2 regions of the Bradyrhizobium sp. 2TAF24 genome follow, and region 2 is predicted to be linked to the other one. Evidence: predicted binding sites of a transcription regulator. Region 2 holds the regulator's gene; the other holds the start of a gene.
What was found. The regulator LexA, encoded in region 2, represses DNA repair genes until DNA is damaged. The targets are predictions, from matches to a motif close to TGTTCNNNNTGTGTTCNG.
Positions count from the first base shown of each region.

Region 1: the regulator LexA is predicted to act here: its motif matches at 5,572-5,589, upstream of AB4Z37_RS14840 (ImuA family protein).

Region 1 is NZ_JBFRFW010000008.1:185,304-197,318, forward strand. Features, by position in the region: gene AB4Z37_RS14830 (error-prone DNA polymerase) at 1-3,221, opposite strand, end outside; gene AB4Z37_RS14835 (Y-family DNA polymerase) at 3,218-4,819, opposite strand; gene AB4Z37_RS14840 (ImuA family protein) at 4,713-5,507, opposite strand; gene AB4Z37_RS14845 (putative DNA modification/repair radical SAM protein) at 5,669-6,910, shown strand; gene AB4Z37_RS14850 (UdgX family uracil-DNA binding protein) at 6,923-8,362, shown strand; gene AB4Z37_RS14855 (M20 aminoacylase family protein) at 8,363-9,538, opposite strand; gene AB4Z37_RS14860 (hypothetical protein) at 9,537-9,791, shown strand; gene AB4Z37_RS14865 (GMC family oxidoreductase) at 9,788-11,407, shown strand; gene mctP (monocarboxylate uptake permease MctP) at 11,520-12,015, opposite strand, start outside.
Region 2 is NZ_JBFRFW010000016.1:83,140-95,154, reverse strand. Features, by position in the region: gene AB4Z37_RS23820 (CTP synthase) at 1-1,104, opposite strand, end outside; gene secG (preprotein translocase subunit SecG) at 1,269-1,649, opposite strand; gene tpiA (triose-phosphate isomerase) at 1,812-2,567, opposite strand; gene AB4Z37_RS23805 (SurA N-terminal domain-containing protein) at 2,897-4,792, shown strand; gene trpD (anthranilate phosphoribosyltransferase) at 4,797-5,810, shown strand; gene trpC (indole-3-glycerol phosphate synthase TrpC) at 5,819-6,637, shown strand; gene moaC (cyclic pyranopterin monophosphate synthase MoaC) at 6,649-7,146, shown strand; gene AB4Z37_RS23785 (molybdopterin molybdotransferase MoeA) at 7,275-8,486, shown strand; gene lexA (transcriptional repressor LexA) at 8,639-9,340, shown strand; gene AB4Z37_RS23775 (hypothetical protein) at 9,348-9,542, opposite strand; gene AB4Z37_RS23770 (hypothetical protein) at 9,543-9,875, opposite strand; gene AB4Z37_RS23765 (ComEC/Rec2 family competence protein) at 10,383-12,015, opposite strand, start outside.

The DNA.
Region 1 (12,015 bases), on a different contig from region 2:
GCCGGCAGCAACGGCCGGCGCACCAGCGCATCGTTGGCGAGCCCCACCAGATCCTGCGAGCGATCGACCAGCCGCTCGGCCACGAGATGGGTCACGCCCTCCGCGCTCTGGATGCGCCCCTCGATCAGCACAAGGCGCGCGCCCATCACTTCCTTGCGGAAGCGCTCCATCGCCTTCGGCCACACCACGATATTGGCGATGCCGGTCTCGTCCTCGATGGTCAGGAACACGACGCCCTTGGCGCTGCCCGGCCGCTGACGCACCAGGATGACGCCGGCGATCGCGACCGCGGCCCCATTCGGTCGCGCCGTCGCTTCGCGGCAGGACAGCACGCGCTCGCGGGTGAAACGCTCTCGCAGGAACTGCATCGGATGTCCCTTCAGCGACAAGCGGATGGTCTGGTAATCAGCGACCACATGCTCCGACAGCGCCATGTCCGGCAGCGGCTGCGCCGCCTCGTCCGGCTGCTCGCGCGCGGTAGCCGCGGCGAACAACGGCAGCGGCACGTCATCCGGCAGGCGGCGCACCGCCCACAGCGCCGAACGGCGGTCGAGGCCGAGCGAGCGGAACGCATCGGCGTCGGCGAGCAGGATCAGCGCCCGCTTGGGCAGGCCGGTGTCGCGGGCAAAATCCTCCAGCGACGTGAACGGCCGGCGTGCGCGGGCCCGCGCGATCCGCATGTCCCAGGCATCCGCCTGCCGCGCCCGCATCGCCGCCTCGTTCTCGTCCCTGACATCGGGATCGAACACGTGGAAGCCATCGATCTGGCGGAAGCCGAGCCGGAGCGCATGATAGCGGCCGCAGCGATCCTCCAGCGTGTTCTGTCCTTCGCTGAACGACACGTCGATGTCGCGGACCACGACGCCGTTCTTGCGGGCGTCGCTGACGATCTGCGCCGGCGCATAGAAACCCATCGGCTGGGAGTTGAGCAGGCCGCAGGCGAACGCGTCGGGATGGAAATGCTTCAGCCAGGACGACACGTAGACCAGTTGCGCGAAGCTCGCGGCATGGCTTTCCGGAAAACCATATTCGCCAAATCCCTTGATCTGGTTGAAGCAGTTTTCGGCGAACTCCTTGGGATAGCCGCGCGCGGTCAGATTGCCGATCATCTTCTGTTCGAAGGTATGGATCGTGCCCATGTGACGGAACGTGGCCATGGCGCGACGCAACTGATTGGCCTCGTCCGGCGTGAACCTGGCCGCCTCGATGGCGATCCGCATCGCCTGTTCCTGGAACAGCGGCACGCCAAGGGTGCGCCCTAGCACTTTTTCCAATTCATCTGCCGGGCCATGCTCGGGCGACGGCGATGGATACACCACCTTTTCGATGCCATTTCGCCGCTTGAGATAGGGATGCACCATGTTGCCCTGGATCGGCCCCGGCCGCACGATGGCGACCTCGATCACGAGGTCATAGAATTTCTGCGGCCGCAATCGCGGAAGCATGTTCATCTGGGCGCGGCTCTCGACCTGGAATACGCCAAGAGATTCGCCGCGCGACAGCATGTCGTAGACAGGTTTCTCTTCGGGTGGGATCGTCGCCAGTTCCCAGCGCTTTCCCTTGTGATCGTCGATGAGATCGAAGCACTTGCGGATGCAGGTCAGCATGCCCAGCGCCAGAACGTCGACCTTCATCATGTTCAGCGCATCGATGTCGTCCTTGTCCCACTCGATGAAGGTGCGGTCGTCCATCGCGGCATTGCCGATCGGCACATAGGTGTCGAGCCGGTCCTGGGTCAGCACGAAACCACCGACATGCTGCGACAGGTGCCGGGGAAAGGTGATCAGTTCGCCGGCGAGTTCGACCGCGCGCCGGATCATCGGATTGGCGGGATCAAGACCGGCCTGCCTGATCTGCATGTCGCTGAGGCCGTCGCCCCAGCTGCCCCACACCGTGTCGGCGAGGGCCGCGGTGACGTCTTCGGTCAACCCCAGCGCCTTGCCGACATCGCGGATGGCGCTGCGCGGCCGGTAATGGATCACGGTAGCGACGATCGCGGCGCGGTGACGGCCATAGCGGTTGAAGACATACTGCATCACCTCTTCGCGCCGCGAGTGCTCGAAATCGACATCGATGTCCGGCGGTTCGCTGCGCTCCTGCGACAGGAATCGCTCGAACAGCAGGTCGACCTTGGTCGGATCGACCGAGGTGATGCCGAGCACGTAGCACACCGCCGAATTGGCGGCCGACCCTCGCCCCTGGCACAGAATATTCTGCGACCGCGCGTAGCGCACGATGTCGTGGACGGTCAGGAAGTAGTGCGCGTAGTCAAGGGTCGCGATCAGCGCCAGTTCCTTGTCGATGGTTTTTTGCACCTTCGGCTCGATGCCGCCGGGATAGCGCTGCGCAATGCCGTCCCGCACCAGGTCCTGCAGATGCTGTTGCGCCGTCTTGCCCGGCGGGATCGGCTCGTCGGGATACTGGTACTTCAACTCGCTGAGCGAGAAGGTGATGCGATCGGCAAAACGCAGGGTCTCGGCGACGGCATCCGGCAGGTCACGAAACAGCCGCGCCATCTCCGCCGCCGGCTTGAGATGCCGCTCGGCATTGGCCGCGAGCCGCCGGCCGACCGCCTCGATGGTGGTCTTCTCGCGCACGCAAGTCAGCACGTCCTGCAGCGGGCGGCGGCCGGGATCGTGGTACAGCACCTCGTTGGTGGCGAGCAGCGGCACATGGGCGATCGCGGCAATGTGCTGCAACTGGGCCAGCCGCCGCCGGTCGTCGCCGCGATACAGCAGGCTCGCGGCAAGCCAGACGCCATCGGCGCCGCTGGCGCGCAATGTCGCCAGCAAGGCCCGGGCCGCCGCAGCGTCGAAACGATGCGGCAAAGCCAGCACCAGCAACTGCCCCTCGGCAAAATCCAGCAGGTCCGGCAGCGCGAGATGACATTCGCCCTTGCCGGCGGAGAGCTTGCCCCGGCTGAGCAGCCGGCAGAGCCGGCCATAGGCGGCGCGGTCGCGCGGATAGACCAGGATATCGGGCGTGCCATCCATGAAGACCAGCCGCGCGCCGACCAGGAGTTTCGGCTTGTGCGTGACCTCGTGGTTGTCGAGTTCGCTGTAGGCGCGCACCACGCCGGCAAGCGTGTTGCGGTCGGCAAGGCCGATCGCCGGCAGGCGCAGACGGCTCGCCTCATGGACATATTCCTGTGGATGCGAGCCGCCCTGCAGGAACGAGAAATTGGTGGTGATGCCGATCTCGGCGTAGGCGGGGACGCTCATGCGAACAATCCATGCATGAACCACTGCGGCGAGACAGCCTTGCCGTCGGCATCGTGCGTCTCGCCGTAGAGACCGTCACGGTAGAGCCAGAAGCGAAGGCCGGATTCATCTTCGACACGAAAATAATCCCGTGTCGGCAGCGCCTCGTCCTGCCGCCACCACTCCATGGCGATGCGCTCCGGCCCTTCCACATGCACCACCGCATGGGTGGCGCGCCGCCACTTGAAGCGCGCCGGTGGCCCGTCCGGCACCTCGGCGATGGCTTCCACCGGTTCGGGGGCCTCGAACAGCCGCAGCGGCCGCAGTGGCGGCTCGGCCGCGATGCGTGCCGGCCATGTCGCTGCCCCTGCGGCGTCCAGGCGATGCTGGGCCGGCACGGCGATCTCCGCACGCTCGGGGATGTGCGTGTCCTGCGGCAGATGCACGACGACACGATGGCCGCCGATGCGCGCGGCAATGCGGTCGACCAGCGCCGACAATTCATCCGCATCATGGGCGTGGGCGTCGAGGTCGCGCTGCTCCTGCACCACCGTCTCGACATGGCTCGCCGACAGCCGGATCAGGTCAAAGCCGAAACCGGGATCGAGCGGATCGGCGAGCGCGGCGATGCGCTCGCGAAACAGCCGCTCGACCACCGCCGTCCGGGTGATGGGACGTCCGGCCTCGACCGCGAGCGTGCGCACAGCGCCGTCGGTGCGGAAGAACGCCGCCGTCAGCCGGCGCGCGCCCTTGCCATGACGCTCCATGGTCGTCACCAGCATGCGCGCCAGCGCATCGAGCGTGCCCATGATCGCCACGTCTGACGCCACCGGTTCGGGAAAACGTTTCTCCGCCATGTAGTCGGGCAGCGGGTGGCGCGGCGAGATCGGCGCGTCGCTGCGCCCCAGCGCCTGCTGCAGCGTCGCGGTGAAGGCAGCGCCGAAGCGGGCCGTGATCTCGTGCGGCGCGCGCGAGGCGACATCGCCGATGGTCTTGAGGCCGGCGCGGCGCAGGCCGCGCGTCACCGCATCATCCGCGCCGAGTGCATAGACCGGCAGGGGATGAACCGCGGCGGCCTCCTCGCCCGGCGCCACCACACGTCCGCGCCCGGCAAGCGCCACCGCTCGGGCACAGGCCGGCGTGCCGGCGATCGCCGCGCTGATAGCGAAGCCCTGCCGGGCGAGCGCGGCACACAGCGTGTCGATCAGCGCCGTTTCCCCGCCAAACAGGTGGGCGCAACCGGAGACGTCGAGCAGCAGCCCGTGCGGCGGATCGAATGCCACGAGGGGCGTGAAGCGGTCGCACCAGTCGGCGATGGCACCGAGCGCTTGCGCATCGGCCGCCTCGTCGGCGTCGAACACCTGCAGGTCCGGACAGATGGCGCGAGCATTCGCCAGCGGCTGTCCGATCTCAAGACCGCAGGCCGTCGCGACCTCGTCGAGCGCGGTGATCACCAGGGCATTGACCACCTTGCCGACCACCACCCACGGGACGGACGGCGACGGCGCGACGTCAGCCGGCGCGGCGGTGCGCGACAGCCGGCGGCGCAGGCGGTCGATAGGAAGGCGTGGCAGCCGCAGGCTGAGAATGCGCCGACGGTTCACGGAAAAGGCACTCATCACACATCCATTCCATGATCCACTGGCCGGTCTGGCCATGACGATTGCGAACCAGTGCGACGTCGAGCTGCGGCGCCCCCCATGCGTCCCAAGGGGATCGCGTGCGCGAGCGCGCCGAACGAACGATCCAGCGCGTCTCCGCGGTGTTCGCCACCGGCACGGCCGCGGTTCGCAGCACCAGGCAGGTGATGCCCGACGCCTGCGCCGCCAGCGTCAGCTTGCGGCTCGCCACGCTGTCGAACTGGCGCGCGCCGCCCCACACATCGAGCACCACGGCCCCGAGCGCGGAACAGGCGAGCGCATCGGCGGTGACGCGCAGCGCCATGTCGATATCGGTGGCCTGCACCATCACAATACGGCGCGGATCGAGCCCGAGCTCGGCGAGCCCGCCCATCGACAGCGCACCGGTTTCTCCCGGGCCAAAATCCTGCCGCACCCACAACAGCGGACGCGACATCGCGCAGCGCCAGGCGAGGCCGGCGGCGAACGCGGTGGCGGATGCGGTCTGACGGGTCTCCGGCGCAAACACCTCGTGCAACGCACTGCGCACGACCCCGCCTTGCAGCGTCGCATCCGCCCCGCGATGGCCGAGTTCGACGCGCGCCACCGCATGGCGCGTCTCGCCCGCCTCGAGGCGTTCGATCGCTCCACGCAAGGTCGCAAGCGTGCTCGTGCGCGCGCCGCTCATGCGCCGCTCCTGAAAACTCTGGCCTGACATCATTCGCCTGGATTGAACGAATGACCGCGCCATTTGTTCATGATACGTTCCAGTGAAGCAAAGCCGGCTGCCGGAGTCAATGCGACTTTTCCCGATGCTATTTTCCTGAATAAAAACAGAGACCTGATCGAATGGACGTGCGACGCAAGCTCGAAATCCTGGCCGATGCCGCCAAGTACGATGCCTCCTGTGCCTCCAGCGGCACCGAGGCGCGGGACTCCTCCGACGGCAAGGGCCTCGGCTCGACCGCCCCCGGCATGGGCATCTGCCATTCCTATGCGCCGGATGGGCGCTGCATCTCGCTGCTGAAAGTGCTGCTGACCAACGCCTGCAGCTTCGACTGCCTCTACTGCGTCAACCGCGCCTCCAGCAACGTGCCGCGCGCCCGCTTCACCGTGGACGAGGTGGTGAAGCTGACCATCGCCTTCTATCGCCGCAACTACATCGAGGGCCTGTTCCTGTCGTCGGGCATCATCCGCAGCCCCGACTACACCATGGAGCAGGTGGTGCGGGTCGCGCGCAGCCTGCGCGAGGACCATCACTTCCGCGGCTACATCCATCTCAAGACCATCCCCGACGCCGACGAGCGGCTGATCACCGAGGCCGGCAAATATGCCGACCGCCTCAGCATCAACATCGAGGTCCCGACCGAAACCAGTCTCGCGACGCTCGCTCCCGAAAAGGACGTGCGCGCCATCCGCCGCACCATGGGACGGCTGCGCCTCAAGCTGGACGAAGCCCGCGAAGGCAGGAGCCACCGCGGCAAGACGGCGCCGCGCTTCGCCCCGGCGGGCCAGAGCACCCAGATGATCGTCGGTGCCGACGCCGCCAGCGACAGGACCATCCTGCAGACCAGCGTCAACCTCTATGGCTCGTACAATCTCAAGCGCGTCTACTATTCCGCCTTCAGCCCGATCCCCGACGCCAGCCGGGCGCTGCCGCTGCAGGCACCGCCGCTGGTGCGCGAGCACAGGCTCTACCAGGCCGACTGGCTGCTGCGCTTCTACGGTTTCGACCTCGCCGAGCTGACGAGCCCGCTCGAAGACGACATGCTGCCGCTCGACATCGATCCGAAGCTCGCCTACGCGCTGCGCCACCGCGATCGTTTTCCGGTCGACGTCAACCGCGCCAGCCGCGAGGAGCTGCTGCGCGTGCCCGGCTTCGGCACGCGCACCGTCGCCAGCATCCTCGACGCCCGCCGCCTGACACGGCTGCGCGTCGCCGATCTCGCACGGCTGCATGTGCCGCGACGCAAGGCGCTGCCATTCATCACGCTCGCCGATCACACGCCCGCGCCGACCCAGCTCGACGACAACCGCCTGCGCGAGCGCCTGCGGCCGCCCGCCGCACAGCTTGGTTTCGTGTTCGAGTGAGGAGGCCCGACCATGCATCATATCCTGCTTGCCAGCGACACCGATTTCGAAGGCTGGCGCACGGCGGCGCGTGCATTGCTGCGCGCCGACGTGGCGCCGGCAGACATCGCCTGGGATGTCGAGGGCCGCGCGGCCGTGCTGTTCGCGCCGACGCCGCTGCCACAGCCGGACGGCGATTCCGCCGCCGTGCATGTTCCCGCAGCCTTCATGAATCTGGCGCGCAGCGCCATTCTCAACCGCGAGCCGCAGCGTTTTGCCCTGCTCTACCGTCTGCTGTGGCGCCTGCGCGCCGAACCCGAGTTGATGCGCCTCGCCACCGACGAGGATGTCATGCGGATCGGCAGCCTTGCCCGCGACGTCCATCGCGATGAACACAAGATGCAGGCCTTCGTCCGCTTCCGCGAGATCGGCCGCGAACGCGAGTCGCGCTACGTCGCCTGGTTCGAACCGGCGCATTACATCGTCGAGGCGACCGCGCCATTCTTCGCGCAGCGTTTCGCCGACATGGCCTGGTCGATCCTCACCCCCGACCGCTGCGCCCACTGGGACGGCTCCCACACCGTGTTCACCGAAGGCGCGACGAAGGCCGACGCGCCGGCCGGCGATCCGCTGGAAACCGTCTGGCGCACTTACTACGCCAGCATCTTCAATCCGGCACGGCTCAAGGTCCGGGCGATGAAGGCGGAGATGCCGGTGAAGTACTGGCGGAACCTGCCGGAGGCTTCGCTGATTGACCCGCTGATCCGAAAAGCCGGTCAGCGGACGCAGGACATGGTTGCCCAGCCGCCGACCGCGCCGCACGGATCACCGCAGCGAAAGGAAGCCGTGATGGACAAGGTTCCGGCGACCAGTGACGCGCTGGCGCATCTGCGCCACGAGGTGATGGCCTGCCGCGCCTGCCACCTGTGGCAGGATGCGACCCAGACCGTGTTCGGCGAAGGCCCGTCCCACGCGCCGGTGATGCTGGTCGGCGAGCAGCCCGGCGACAAGGAGGATCTCGCGGGCCGGCCGTTCGTCGGCCCGGCCGGACAGATGCTCGACCGCGCGCTCGCGGAGGCCGGCATCGACCGCGACAAGGTCTATGTCACCAATGCGGTGAAGCACTTCAAGTTCGTGCCCCGCGGCAAGATCCGCCTGCACCAGAAGCCGAACGCCGGCGAGATCAAGGCGTGCCGCCCGTGGTACGTGCGCGAGCGCGCGCTGGTGAAGCCGACCCTGGTGGTCGCGCTGGGGGCGACGGCGGCCCACTGCGTGTTCGGCAAGGCGACGCCGATCGGCAAGAGCTGCGGCCGGCTGATCGATCTCGACGACGGCGCGCAGGCGATCGTCACCGTGCATCCGTCCTATCTGCTGCGGCTGCCCGATGACAACGAGAAGGCCGCGCAATACGCGGCCTTCGTCGCAGATCTCAAACTGGTCGCGAGGGCGCTGCGTCAGGCGGACGCCGCCTGATCAGGCCGGCAGCGTGCCCTCGACCAGCTTCACCCAGTACGACGAGCCGTGCACGATCGCTTCGTCGTTGAAGTTGTAGGCGGGGTGATGCAGGCCGGCGCTGTCGCCATTGCCCATGAAGATGAAGGCGCCGGGGCGCGCCTCCAGCATGTAGGCGAAGTCTTCCGCGCCCATGATCGGCACCGCATTGTCGCTGACATTGCTCGCGCCCGCGACCTCCGCGGCGGTCTTGAGCGCGATGTCGGTCTGGTCGGGATGGTTGACCAGCACCGGGTAGCCGCGGTTGTAGTCGAGCTCGATGGTGGTGCCGGTGGCCTGCGCCACGCCCGCCACCACCTCCTGCACGCGCTGCTGCACGAGGTCGCGCATCTTCGGCTTCAGCACGCGCACGGTGCCCAGCATCTCCGCGGCCTGCGGGATGACGTTGGTGGTGTGACCGGCATGGAAGCTGCAGATCGAGATCACCGCCGACTCCAGGGGATCGACGCTGCGCGACACGATGCTCTGCAACGCGGTGACGAGCTGCGCGCCGGCGAGGATCGGGTCGATGCCCTTGTGCGGCATCGCCGCATGGCTGCCCTTGCCCTCTACCCTGATGGCAAGCTTGTCCATCGAGGCCATCAGCGGCCCCTGGCGGATCGCGAAGCTGCCGACCGCCATGCCCGGAATGTTGTGCATGCCGTAGACCTGATCGATGGCGAAGCGGTCCATCAGGCCGTCCTTGATCATCGCCGCGGCGCCGGCGCCGCCCTCCTCCGCCGGCTGGAAGATCACCACCGCATCGCCGGCGAAGTTGCGCGTCTCGGCGAGATAGCGCGCTGCGCCCAGCAGCATCGCGGTGTGGCCGTCATGGCCGCAGGCGTGCATCTTGCCCGGCGTGGTCGACTGATAGGACACGCCGGTCTCTTCATGCACCGGCAGCGCGTCCATGTCGGCGCGCAGGCCGATGGTGCGGACGTTGCGTCCATCCGCCGGCTTGCGGCCCTTGATGACGCCGACGACGCCGGTCTTGCCGAGACCCGTGACGACCTCGTCGCAGCCGAATTCCTTGAGCCGCTCCGCCACGAACGCTGCCGTGCGGTGCACGTCGTACATCAGCTCGGGATGGGCATGCAGGTCCCGCCGCCAGGCCGTGATGTCGGGGTGAAATTCGGCGATCCGATTGACGATGGGCATGACGACGTCCTACCAAAACCACAACATGGGCGACGCCCACATGGCGGCGCTCATTCTGATCCGCCGAACCTACCATGGCCCGGGGGTGCGGCCCAATATCCGCGATGCGGCAAAAGCAGTCATAAGGGCCGCCCAATCGCCGCGAACTCAGGCATTTCGCACAATGGATATGGCTTTTCCGCACGTTCCCCGGAACGGAGAAAAATGCTCTAAAAACCATGACAACCAGATGAAATGTGACGGGGTGGCATGACCAGGCAGCTCGAGGGGGATTTCGACTACATCGTCGTGGGTGCCGGCACCGCCGGCTGCATCGTGGCCAACCGCCTGTCCGCCGACCCGCGCCGGCGGGTGCTGATTCTGGAGGCTGGCGGCCGCGACAACTGGATCTGGTTTCACATCCCGGTCGGCTACCTCTTCGCCATCGGCAATCCGCGCTCCGACTGGATGTTCCGCACCGAGCCCGAGGCCGGCCTCAACGGGCGGGCATTGGCCTACCCCCGCGGCAAGGTCATCGGCGGCTCCTCCGCCATCAATGCCATGATTTCGATGCGCGGCCAGGCCGCCGATTACGACCACTGGCGCCAGCTCGGCCTCGCCGGCTGGGGCTGGGACGACGTGCTGCCGGCGTTCAAGCGGCTGGAGGATCACTTCCTCGGCGCCAGCGCCATTCACGGTGCCGGCGGCGGCTGGCGCATCGAGCCGCCGCGGCTGTCCTGGGACGTGCTCGACGCGGTCGCCGATGCCGCCGCGCAGATGGGCATCCCGCGCACCGCGGATTTCAACACCGGCGACAACGAAGGAATCGGCTACTTCCATGTCAACCAGAAGCGCGGCCGGCGCTGGTCGTCCGCGCGCGGCTTCCTCAAGCCGGCGCTGGGCCGCCCCAACCTGCGGCTCGAAACCCATGTGCTGGTCGATCGTCTGATCGTCGAGAACGGCCGCGCCGTCGGCGTGCGCTTCACGCAAGACGGCGAGACCATCGAGGCGCGCGCCCGCGGCGAAGTCGTGCTGTGCTCGGGATCGATCGGCTCGGTGCAGTTGCTGCACCGCTCGGGCATCGGCCCGCGCGAGTGGCTGGCGCCGCTCGGCATCGACACCGTCGTGGCGCGTGACGGCGTTGGCCGCAATCTGCAGGATCATCTGCAGCAGCGCGCGATCTACAAGGTCAGCGGCATCCGCACCCTCAACGAGACCTACTATTCGCTGCCGCGCCGCGGCCTGATGGGCCTCGATTACCTGCTGCGCCGGCGCGGGCCGCTGACCATGGCGCCCTCGCAGCTCGGCATCTTCACCCGCTCCGATCCGCACCAGGAGCGCGCCAACATCCAGTTCCATGTGCAGCCGCTGTCGCTCGACAAGTTCGGCGAGCCGCTGCACCGCTTTCCGGCAATCACGGTCGCCGCCTGCAACCTGCGTCCATCCTCGCGCGGCGCGATCCGCCTGCGCGATGCCAATCCCGGGACGCCCCCGATCATCGCGCCGAATTATCTCGATACGCCCGACGACCGCCAGGTGGCGGCGGATGCGATCCGGGTGACGCGGCGGCTGATGAAACAGGCGGCGCTCGCGCCCTACCGGCCCGACGAATATTTGCCCGGCGCTGAGGTCGGCGATGACGATGCGTCGCTGGCGAAGGCGGCCGGCGATATCGGCACCACCATCTTCCATCCGGTCGGCACCGCGAAGATGGGCCGCGCCGACGATGCCATGGCGGTGGTGGACGAGCGGCTGCGCGTCTTCGGCATCGACGGCCTGCGGGTGATCGACGCTTCGGTGATGCCGACCATCACCTCGGGCAACACCAACACGCCGACCGCGATGATCGCAGAAAAGGGATCGGCGATGCTGATCGCGGACGCGCGCTGAGACCGCGCGCCATACGACCGGGATAAACGCGAATGGCCGGGACGAGCCCGGCCATCACGTATTCTGCGGACGCGGCCCGCAGGCCGCGTCGACGTCCTGTCGTATGTGACGATCAGCCGGCAGCGACCGCCGGTTTCCGCGCCGGCACCACCAGGTTGACGATCACCGCCACCGCGATGTTGAGCGCGAGCGCCAACAGGCCGGTGTAGAGCGTGATCGCGGTGTCGCCGAGATGCAGTGTGTGCAGCGGCTTCAGCCCGTCGGCAAAGGCAAAATAGGTGCCGCCGAAGAAGCCGACCGCCCAGCCCGCGAGTAGCGCCGGCGCCCGGAACCAGCCCACGAACAGCCCGAACACCAGCGCCGGCAGGGTCTGGATGATCCACATGCCGCCGAGCAGCTGCAGGTCGAGCGCGAACTGGATCGGCAGGAACACGATCGCGGCGAGCGCACCGATCTTCACCACCAGCGACGTGACCTTGGCGACCTGCGCTTCACCCGCCTCGCTCACGTCGGGATTGACGTAGGCCCGCCAGAAGTTGCGGGTGAACAGGTTGGCCGCGCCGATGCTCATCACCGCGGCCGGCACCAGCGCGCCGATCGCGATCGCC
Region 2 (12,015 bases):
GAACCGCGCCGCCCGGATCTTGCCCTCGGCGCCGCGCTGGCCGAAGCCGCCGGGCACCAGAATGCCGTTGACGTGCTCGAGGAACGGCGCCGGGTCCTCGTTCTCGAACACCTCGCTCTCGATCCAGTCGAGATTGACCTTGACCTTGTTGGCGATGCCGCCGTGGGCGAGCGCCTCGATCAGGGATTTGTAGGCGTCCTTCATGCCGGTGTACTTGCCGACGATGGCGATCGTCACCTGGCCTTCGGGATTGCGGACGCGCTCATTGATCTCGTGCCAGCTCTTGAGAACCGGCGCACTCTTCGGCGTCATGTGGAACGCGGCCAGCACCTCGTCGTCGAGGCCGGCGGCGTGATAGGCCTCGGGCACCGCGTAGATGTTGTCGACGTCGCGCGCCTCGATCACGGCGCTTTCGCGCACGTTGCAGAACAGGCCGAGCTTGCGCCGCTCCTCTTTCGGAATCGGCCGGTCGGTGCGGCACAGCAGGATGTCCGGCTGGATGCCGATCGAGCGCAGCTCCTTGACCGAGTGTTGGGTCGGCTTGGTCTTCAGCTCGCCCGCGCTCGGGATGTAGGGCAACAGCGTCAGGTGGATATAAATCGCCTGGTCGCGCGGCAGGTCGTTCTTGATCTGGCGGATCGCCTCGAAGAACGGCAGCCCCTCGATGTCGCCGACCGTCCCGCCGATCTCGCACAGCACGAAGTCGTAGTCGTCGTTGCCGCTGCGGATGAAGTCCTTGATGGCGTTGGTGACGTGCGGCACCACCTGGATGGTAGCGCCGAGATAGTCGCCGCGGCGCTCCTTCGTCAGGATGTCCTGGTAGATGCGGCCGGTGGTGATGTTGTCCTGCTTGCTCGCCGGTCGGCCCGTGAAGCGCTCGTAATGACCGAGATCGAGGTCGGTCTCCGCGCCGTCGTCGGTGACGAACACTTCGCCGTGCTGGTACGGCGACATCGTTCCGGGATCGAGGTTGAGATAGGGGTCGAGCTTGCGAAGGCGGACCTTGTAGCCTCGCGCCTGCAGCAGGGCGCCGAGCGCCGCCGATGCCAGGCCTTTTCCGAGCGAGGAAACCACGCCGCCGGTGATGAAGATGTACCGCGCCATGGGACCTTACCTTTAACGCTCCGCGCGCGATTCGCAAAACGAATCGCGCTTTGCCGTGACCAGAATTCTACGCTGTGGGTGACTTCGAAAACGAAGCCATTTCAAGAAATTCGGGCGACCTTTTCAGATCGCCCGGAACCAGGACAACCGATGGCTGCAATGCGTTATTGCGAGCGCGGCGGTTGCGGCGCCGACGGGGCCGGCGCGGGCTCCTGCTTCTGGAGCTGGTCGAGAATGCCGCCGCTCGTCGGCGGCGCCACCGGCGTCGCCGAACCGGGCGCCGAGATCGGCGCCGGGCCGGGATTGATGATCGACGACGGCTTGCGGTCGTAGCTCGCGAGCCACGACAGGAACAGGCTGGTCACGAAGAAACCAGCCGCCAGGATCGCCGTGGTCCGCGTCAGCAGATTCGCCGTGCCGCGGCTGGTCATGAAACCGCCGCCCCCGCCGATCCCAAGGCCTCCGCCTTCCGAGCGCTGCAGCAGCACGGCCCCGATCAGGGTAGCGACGATCATGAGATGAATGACGATAATGACGGTCTGCATCGGATCCTTCCGTCACACACGATTCTCCGCCGTGACGTCGGCGATCAGAAACGCTTGCGGGAGTTTGAGGTTGCGCGGTGTCTACACGATGGAAGCCGCGATGGCCACCCCTCACGCACGAAACGCGACGCTGGCCACCGGTTTTCCGCCGGCCCCCTTCATCTAGGGGCAGGCTTTTGCAATCGCAAGGAAATCGGCAGCCTTCAGGCTGGCGCCACCGACCAGGGCGCCATTGACATTCTCGACCGCCATCAGCTCGGCGGCGTTCGATGGTTTCACCGAGCCGCCATAGAGGATGCGGACGCCCGCCCCCTCCTTGCTCAGGCGCTCGTTGAGCTTTTTACGGATAAAGCCATGAACTTCCTCGACATCTTTCACTGTCGGGGTCAGCCCTGTCCCGATCGCCCAGACCGGCTCGTAGGCGATCACCAGGTTCCCCGCCGTGGCACCGTCCGGCACCGATCCGGCAAGCTGGGCGCCGACCACCGCGAGCGCCTCGCCGGCGTCGCGCTGCTCCCGTGTCTCACCGACGCAGACAATCGCGACCAGACCGGCCCGCCAGGCGGCCTGCGCCTTGGCCTGAACCACCGCATCGCTCTCGCCATGATCGGTGCGGCGCTCGGAGTGGCCGACGATCACCGCCGTAGCGCCGGCATCCGCCAGCATCTCGGCCGAGACGTCACCGGTGTGGGCGCCGGAGGCCGCGGCATGGCAGTCCTGGCCGCCGAGGGTCGCCTTCGATCCCGCCACCACGCCAGCCGCCCGCGACAGCAGGGTTGCCGGCGGGCAGATCATCAGGTCGACCTTGCGGCCGAGATCGTCTGCGCCCTGTGCAATCGCCGCCAATTCCACGGCCGACGCCTTCAGCCCGTTCATCTTCCAGTTTCCCGCGATCAGCGGACGCAGCGTGGCGGTCATGGCGGCTCCTGATGTGTTCCGGCTGTCAGCTAGCAGACCCATCCCCACCGCGCCAGAGTGGCGCAGCCACCGTCCACGACCGGATTCCGCCCGACCCGAAGCCGGCGAGCGCCGCCGAACGACACGGGCAAATCCATGATTTCAGTACCGCTTTTCAAGCCCGCGCTTCCCGGAAAGAGACATCCGGCGTGGCGCGCGAGCCAACGCGGGAGACGTCATGAGGTTGCGGGGGGTAAAGGCCGTCTTTATGATGCAAAACAACGTGCTGGCGCGTATAAGGCGCCCCGGTTCCCTGTTCTCCAGACAAGACGGTTGCGATGCTTCGAGGAATGCGAAAAGCCTCATCCAATTGGCTCGGCAAGACCATCATGGCCACGGTCATGGGTGTGCTGATCATCAGTTTCGGTATCTGGGGCATTGCCGACATCTTCCGCGGCTTCGGGCAGTCCAAACTCGCAACGATCGGCGGCGTCGAAATCTCGACCGAGCAGTTCCGCCAGCTCTATAACGACAAGCTGCAACAGATCAGCCGCCAGTTCGGCCGTCCGCTGACCTCGGAGCAGGCTCGCGCCTTCGGCCTCGACCGCCAGCTGCTGCAGCAGACCATCGCGGAGACTGCCCTCGACGAGGGCGCCCGGCGCATGGGCCTTGGCCAGTCCGACGCCGAGATCATCCGCAGCATCCACAACGACCCCAACTTCAAGGGCGCCACCGGCAGCTTCGACCCGGCCCGATTCGCCCAGATCATCCGCCAGTTCGGCTATTCCGAGCAGCGCTACATCGCCGAGCAGCGCAAGGTGTCGCTGCGCCGGCAGATCGCCGCGACCTACAACGCCGACCTCGAGCCGGCCAAGACCCAGCTCGACGTGCTGAACCGCTATCAGAACGAACAGCGCACGGTCGACTTCCTGCGCCTTTCCGCGGCACAGGTCGGCGCCATCGAGGCGCCCTCGCCCGAGGCGCTGGCGAGCTATTTCGAGGAACACAAAGCCGCGTTCCGTGCGCCCGAATACCGCAAGATCGCCGTCGTGATCGCAACGCCGGATGAGCTCGCCAAGTGGACGGCGGTGTCCGACGAGGACGCGAGGAAAGCCTATTCGGAGCGGCTCGACAGCCTGTCGACCCCGGAGAAGCGGCAGGTGTCGCAGATCGTGTTCCCGAACGCGGACGAAGCCAAGGCGGCGCGCGAGCGCATTGCCGGCGGCCTGTCGTTCGACGACCTCGCCAGGGAGCGCAAGCTCAGCGCCGCCGACGTCGATCTCGGCCTCGTGGCGAAGTCGGCCATCATCGACGCTGCGATCGCCGATGCCGCGTTCGCGCTCAAGGCCGACGAAGTCAGCCAGCCGGTGCAGGGCCGCTTCGGCGTCGCCCTCGTGAAGGTGAGCAAGGTCGAGCCCGGCACCACACCGAGCTACGAGCTGGTCGCCCCCAAGCTCAAGCGCGACCTCGCGCTCGATCAGGCCAAGGCTGCGATCAGCAATCTCTACAACAAGATGGAAGACGAGCGCGGCGGCGGCGCTGGCGTGGTCGAGGCGGCGCAGAAGGCCGGGCTGAAGGCGATCACCATCGACGCCGTCGACCGCTCCGGTCGCACGCCGAACGGCCAGCAGGTCCAGGGCCTGCCCCAGGGCTTCGACCTCGTGAGCGCCGCCTTCGCCAGCAACGTCAATGTCGAGAACGATCCGCAGCAGTACAATGGCGGCTACCTCTGGTACGACGTGCTGGACGTCACGCCGTCGCGCGACCGGACGCTGGACGAGGTCAAGGCTGAGGTCGAGACCCGCTGGAAGGACGACCAGATCGCGAGCCGCCTGCGCGACAAGGCCAAGGACATGGTCGCCAAGCTCGAGGGCGGCGCGACCCTTGCCGATCAGGCCACGGCCTCCGGCGTCAAGGTGGAAACGTCGGCACCGCTGAAGCGCGATGCTCGCAGCGAGGGCGTGCCGGCCACGCTGGCCGAGGCCGCCTTCCGCACGGCCAAGGACGGCTATGGGCAGTCGCCGGGCGCCTCGTCGACGGAAATCATCGTGTATCGCGTCACCGCGATCGGCGTGCCGACCCTCGACCTCGCGGCCGATGACCTCAAGAAGATGAAGGACGGCCTGCGGCAGACGCTCGCCGACGAGCAGATCGGTCAATACATCGCTCGCCTCCAGACCGACCTGGGCGTCACCATCAATCAGACCGCGCTCGCAGTCGCGACCGGCGCAGCCAACAGCAACTGATCCCATGGACGATTTCAAAGCGATCATCGGCAAGGTGGCGACCGGCGCCACGCTGTCGCAGCAGGAAGCCGCCGTCGCCTTCGACCGCATGATGTCGGGTGAGGCCACCCCCTCGCAGATGGGCGGCCTGCTGATGGCACTGCGGGTGCGCGGCGAAACCGTCGAGGAGATCACCGGCGCGGTGTCGGCGATGCGCGCCAAGATGCTGCGGGTGAAGGCGCCGCCGGATGCGGTCGACGTGGTCGGCACCGGCGGCGACGGCTCCGGCTCGGTCAACGTCTCGACCTGCGCTTCCTTCATCGTCGCCGGCACCGGCACGCCTGTCGCCAAGCACGGCAACCGGGCACTGTCGTCGAAATCCGGCGCGGCCGACTGCCTCGCCGCGCTCGGCGTGCGCATCGACCTCACCCCTGATGACGTCGGCCGCTGCATCGCCGAGGCCGGCATCGGCTTCATGTTCGCGCCGACCCATCATCCGGCGACCAAGAACGTCAACCCGACCCGCACCGAGCTCGCCACACGCACCATCTTCAACCTGCTGGGACCGCTGTCGAACCCGGCCGGCGTCAAGCGCCAGCTGGTCGGCGTGTTCTCCCGCCAGTGGGTGCAGCCGCTGGCGCAGGTGCTCAAGAACCTCGGCTCCGATGCCGCCTGGGTGGTGCACGGCTCCGATGGCCTCGACGAGATCACCCTCACCGGCCCGACCTTCGTCGCCGCGCTCGAAGGCGGCGAGATCCGCACCTTCGAGATCACCCCCGAAGAGGTCGGGCTGTCTCGCGTCGAGCCTGGCGCGCTCAAGGGCGGCCAGGCCGAGGCCAACGCCGAGGCCCTGCAGGCGGTGCTCGACGGCAAGCCCGGCGCGTATCGCGACGTCGCGCTGCTCAATGCGGCGGCGACGCTGATGGTAGCCGGCCGCGCCAACACGCTGGCCGAAGGCGTCACGCTCGGGCAGCAGTCGCTCGATAGCGGGGCGGCGCTGCGCAAGCTCGAGCACCTCATCGCCGTTTCCAACGCGTGACGCCGCCGATGTCCGACATCCTGACAAAGATCGAGACCTACAAGCGCGAGGAAATCGCCGCCGCCAAGCGCGCCCGGCCGCTCGCCGAGGTGGAGGCAGCCGCCAAGGCCGCCCCTGCGCCACGCGGCTTCGCTGACGCGATCCGCCGCAAGCTCGCGCGCGGCGACTATGCCCTGATCGCCGAGGTCAAGAAGGCTTCGCCCTCCAAGGGCCTGATCCGCCCCGACTTCGATCCGCCGGCGCTCGCCCGCGCCTACGAGGCCGGCGGCGCCGCCTGCCTGTCGGTGCTCACCGACACGCCCTCGTTCCAGGGCCATCTCGACTTCATGGTGGCGGCGCGCGCCGCGACGCAATTGCCGGTGCTGCGCAAGGATTTCATGTTCGACACCTACCAGGTGGTCGAGGCGCGCGCCCATGGTGCCGACTGCATCCTGATCATCATGGCGGCGCTCGACGACGCGGCCGCGCGCGACATCGAGGACACAGCGCTCGCGCTCGGCATGGACGTGCTGCTCGAAGTCCACGACCGTGCCGAACTCGACCGTGCGCTCAAGCTGCGCTCGCCGCTGCTTGGCGTCAACAACCGCAACCTGCGCACCTTCGAGACGACGCTGGCGACCAGCGAGGCGCTCGCGCCGCTGATCCCGAACGACCGCATCGCCGTCGGCGAGAGCGGCATCTTCACGCCGTCGGACCTGTCGCGCCTCGCCCGCGTCGGCATGTCGACCTTCCTGGTCGGCGAAAGCCTGATGCGCCAGCAGGACGTCACCGCGGCGACACGCGCCCTGCTCGCGCGTGATGCCGCAGCTCGCGCCGCCGCTCACTGACGGTTGAAACGATGACCAACGCGCCCAAGGCCGGCCTCACGCACATCGACGCCAGGGGCGAGGCGCGCATGGTCGACGTATCCGACAAGCCGGCGACCGAGCGCCTCGCGGTCGCCGAAGGCTGTGTCGTGATGTCGAAGGACACACTCGATCTCGTGGTCTCCGGCCAGGCGAAGAAGGGCGACGTGCTCGGCACCGCGCGGATCGCCGGCATCATGGCGGCGAAGCGGACTTCAGAGCTCATTCCGCTGTGCCATCCGCTGGCGCTGTCGAAGGTCACCGTGGACATCGAACCGGACGCCGCGCTGCCGGGCTGCCGTGTTACTGCGACCGTCAAGGTGACGGGGCCGACCGGCGTCGAGATGGAAGCGCTGACGGCGGTTTCGGTTGCCTGCCTGACGATCTATGACATGATCAAGGCGGTCGAGCGGGGCGCGCGGATCGACGCCATCCGCTTGATCGAAAAGCAAGGCGGCAAGTCCGGGCATTACAAATCTGGCCAAGACTAGTTTGGTCACGACGAGTTCGGCCACGATCCGTTCAACCGGACCTGATCCGCGCCGGACCCGAAACTGGCGCGCCCGCAGCCCGATCAGATCGGCGGCAGTGGTCGCCTCACCCACGAGGGAGTTGAACGATGGCGCTGATGCCGGTTGCGGACGCGCTCGCGGCGGTGGTGTCCGGTGTCGAGCCGCTGCCCGAGGAAACCGTCACGCTCGACGACGCCTATCACCGCGTGCTGGCGCGCGATGTGGTTGCGCTGCGCACCCAGCCGCCGGCGGCGATGTCGGCCATGGACGGCTACGCCGTGCGTGCGGCGGATGCCGCGAGCGTGCCGGCGCGCCTGACCGTCACGGGCGAGATCGCCGCCGGACGGCCGTTCGCAGGTCAGTTGGGTCCGGGCGAGGCGCTGCGCATCTTCACCGGCGGCGTGGTGCCTGACGGGGCCGACGCCATCGTCATCCAGGAAGACACCGCACGCGACGGCGATACCGTCACCGTCCAGGAGGCTGCGGTGGCCGGCCGCCACATCCGCCCGGCCGGCGTCGACTTTCGCGAAGGCGACGTGCTGCTGCGCGCCGGGACCCGCCTCACCGACCGCGCCCTGTCGCTGGCGGCTTCCATGAACCACACCGCGCTGCCGGTGCGCCGCCGGCCGAAGGTCGCGCTGGTGGCGACCGGCGACGAACTGGTGATGCCCGGCGGCCAGCCCGGCCCCGGCCAGATCGTCTACTCCAACGGTTATGCGCTGCGCGCCCTGGTCCGCGCCGAGGGCGCCGACGTCCTCGACCTCGGCGTCGTCGGCGACACCATGGAGGCGACCCGCGCAGCGATCCGGCAGGCCCGTGACAGCGGCGCCGACGTGCTCGTCACCACCGGCGGCGCCTCGGTCGGCGACCATGACGTGGTCAAGCGCGCGCTCGACGCCGAAGGCGTCGACATCGCGTTCTGGAAGATCGCGCTGCGCCCCGGCAAGCCGATGATGCACGGCCGGCTCGGCGGCATGCGCCTGCTCGGCCTGCCGGGAAACCCGGTGTCGTCCTATGTCTGCGGCTTCCTGTTCGTCGTGCCGCTGCTGCGCGCCCTCGCCGGCCGCAGCGAGTTGCACACGCCGCTGGAACCGGCAGTGCTCGGTTCCGACCTGCCGGCCAACGACCAGCGCCAGGATTACCTGCGCGCCCGCCTCGAACTGCGCGCCGATGGCCCTCCCGTGGCCACGGCGGTGCGCCAGCAGGACAGCTCGCTCCTCGGCCACCTCGCGGCCGCCGGCGCCCTGATCGTGCGCCCGCCGTTCGCGCAAGCCGCCCCGGCGGGCTCGGCGTGCGTCATCCTTAAGCTTCCCCTGTAGGCCGCCGGTGTTTTGTTGACGTCAAATTAAGAGGTTGCGGAACACATATCGAACATATAGGGTCCGTTCATGATTTGTTTCGAGCGAGTCCTTACCGCCCGAGACGTCTGACGGTCAGCGTTCGCAGCACCGTATTTGGGGGATTGGTTAAGATGCTCACACGCAAGCAGTACGAACTTCTCCGCTTCATCAATGAGCGGCTGAAGGAAGCGGGCGTGCCGCCCTCATTCGACGAGATGAAGGATGCGCTCGACCTGCGCTCCAAGTCCGGCATCCACCGTCTGATCACAGCCCTGGAGGAGCGCGGCTTCATCCGCCGCCTGCCGAATCGCGCGCGCGCCATCGAAGTCATCAAGATGCCCGAGCAGGCCGCCTCCGGCGGCGGCGGCGCCCGCCGCGGCTTCACCCCCAGCGTGATCGAGGGCAACCTTGGCCGTGTCGTGCGTACCACCTCCGAGGATGAAGGCGGCCGTCCCGTCGCAATCCCGGTGATGGGCCGCATCGCCGCCGGCACGCCGATCGAGGCACTGCAGACCCGCAGCCACACCATCAACGTGCCGCCCGAGATGCTGGGCTCCGGCGAACACTATGCGCTGGAAGTACGCGGCGACTCGATGGTCGAGGCCGGCATCCTCGACGGCGACATGGCGCTGATCCAGCGCACCGAGAGCGCCGACACCGGCGACATTGTCGTCGCCCTGATCGACGAGGAAGAGGCGACGCTGAAACGCTTCCGCCGTCGCGGCGCCTCGATCGCGCTGGAGCCGGCCAACGCCGCCTATGAAGTGCGGATCCTGCCGCCCAACCGCGTGCGCATCCAGGGCAAGCTGATCAGCTTGTACCGTCGCTACTGAGGCCACCTCAGTCATCAGACTGGCGATCGGCCTCGACCGGCGTCGCATCGACGGGCCACCAAAGCCCGGCGCCGCCTATCAAATCCTTGTCGCTGAGCACCTCCAGCGACGGCGGCCAATCCCGCCCTTTCGGCTTCAGGGTCTCGACCGCAAGCGCCGGCCGCCACAGGCCGCCGACGTCAGCGGCCCAGTTCCCGATCAATCACATTTCTGGATTCTGTTGACGCTCCCAGCTAAGCGCCGTGAGGGGGACATGGAGATCTCTGAGAATCCGGCGAACAAGATGCGTGATGCGCTCCACGTCCCGCTGCCGGCTGTCGATATAGATCGTCGCGGTATCCTTGGGATGGCCACGATAATGGCGAACCGCAACTTCGATACCGTTGTCCAGCCTGAACGATGCTCCTTCAAAGTGGTCGAGATCATCGACCCCTTGCGTGATCTTGGCTCGTCCTGAAAGAATTTGATCAACCGGCAACGAAATGATCGCCTGCGGGATGACCTCGACGCTGAGACACTCGATTGGCTTGATCATTTGAGTCCAATCCAGTCACGGTTGGCCATTCACGAACCTCGACAGCGGGATTGCAGCACATGTCGTGCCATTCGCGTCTGTTCGTTGCAGCACCCCCGAAGTTCCAAGATACCATCTCGCTTCAAATGGGGTTCCAGACCCGGGGGTGGGACTGACCGGCGTGTCGAATTCAACACCCCGCTTCCCACTTGGCAAGCTACTCTTGTAGGCCTTAACCGCAGGTAAGCTGCTTTGGGCCGTATTCGATCCCGGCTTACCCCAAATTTCCATGGAACTTTGTTGGGCCTGCGCGTCAGCTACCGTTTGAGTCGGCGATTCCAAGCGATGAAGCGGTCCTGGCACGACTCAATCCCCCCACTGAGCGACACCCCGCCAGATACTGTGTTCCACCTGTAATTGTGTCAACGCCAGCCATGCGCGCATGACTGGTGCACTGAAACCTGCCGCGGAGCCGCGTGCGCACCCCACGGCAGGCTGATCAGCCTGTACCGCGGTGACTAACGCCCATCAGTCATCGGACTGGCGATCGGCATCGACCGGCGTCGCATCGACAGGCCGTCCTGCCGCAATCGGGCCGGCATTGTCCTCGCCAGCCACTTCCGGCGACCATGGGCGGTCACGCCCCGTCGGCTTCTGGGCGTCCGCAGCAAAGCCCACGTCGGTCCGCCGCAGGGCCAGCGCTCCGAAGCGACGGATCCGCGCCTGGTCGATCACCTGTGCCGCACAGCTCGGCGGCGGGCGGGCGCGCGAGACCATCAGGCTGGCCCGGACGCAATCGTCCGCCCAGCCGTCAGGCCGGATCGACAGCGCCACCAGGGCGCCGTCACGCAAGGCCGTGATGCACCCCGTCACGTCGCAGGAGACGCCCTCGCCGAGCGACGGATCGGTGGGGAGGCGGGCGTCCGCGTCCGCCGCGAGCCACTCCTTGAGCAGGAACGCGTCCTTGCCGAGCCGCATCAGGTGCAGCCGACCGTCTCTGCCCCGCACGGCAACATTCTGCCCGTCCGACGACACCAGCACGTCCGGCTGCGGCGTCACGAGCGCCCAGACTGTTGCCCCCACCATGACGGCCACGCCGCTCCAGCGCAGCGCCGTGCGGCACAGCGCCAGCACCAGCATCCCCGCTGTCGCCAGCAGCAGCGGCCCGGTGCCGAACGCCGCCATGCGCCCGATCGCCCCGGGCAGCGCCGTCACCCACTGCGCCACGAGGACCATCCAGGCGATCCCCACATCCATCAGCGACCAGAAGATGCCGTCGAGCCCGAACGGCATCGCCACCAGCCCGAGCAGGCCGGCCGGCATGACGAGCCCGGATACCACCGGCATCGCGGCGAGATTGGCGAGCACGCCATAGGGCGTGATGCGATGAAAATGGAATGCGGCATAGGGCGTGGTGGCGAGCCCTGCCACGAAGGAGGCAAACAGCAGCACCACCAGCTCGCGACCGCCCCACAGCGCCACCCGCGCGACAAGCGAGTTGTCGGCCGTCGCAAACAGCCGCGGCATGCCATGGGCGACCAGTGCCACCAGCCCCAGCGTCGCGGCGAACGACATCTGGAAGCTCGGATGCACCAGCGCCTCGGGTGCGACGACCAGCACCACCATCGCCGCGATCGCAAGCGTGCGGAAGGTGATGGCGCGACGATCGACCATGATCGCCAGCAGCACCACCGCCGTCATCAGGAAGGATCGCTGCGTCGCCACCTCCGAACCCGACAGCACGAGGTAGAACGCGGCTCCGAAGAGCGCGACGCCGGCCGCCCATTTCTTGATCGGATGGCTCGCCGAAAGCTGTGGGATCAGCGCCAGCAGCGCCCGCACGATGCCGAACACCGCACCGGCGACCACGGCCATATGGTAGCCGGAGATCGACAGCACATGGCCGAGCCCGGAAATGAACATCGCGTCGTTGACCGGCGTCGTGATCGCATCACGCCGCCCGGTCAGCAGCGCAGTGGCGATCGCCCGGGAGTCGCCGCTCAGTGTGGTGCCGATGCGTGCATCGATCGCATCGCGCATGCCCTGCAGCGCCGCGGCATAGCGTAGCCACAGCCCGCCGCCTTGCGGCGGCGCCTGCGTCACCTTGATCGCCCCCATGACGAATCCAGAGGCGCCGATCCCCTGGAAAAACAGGTCGCGC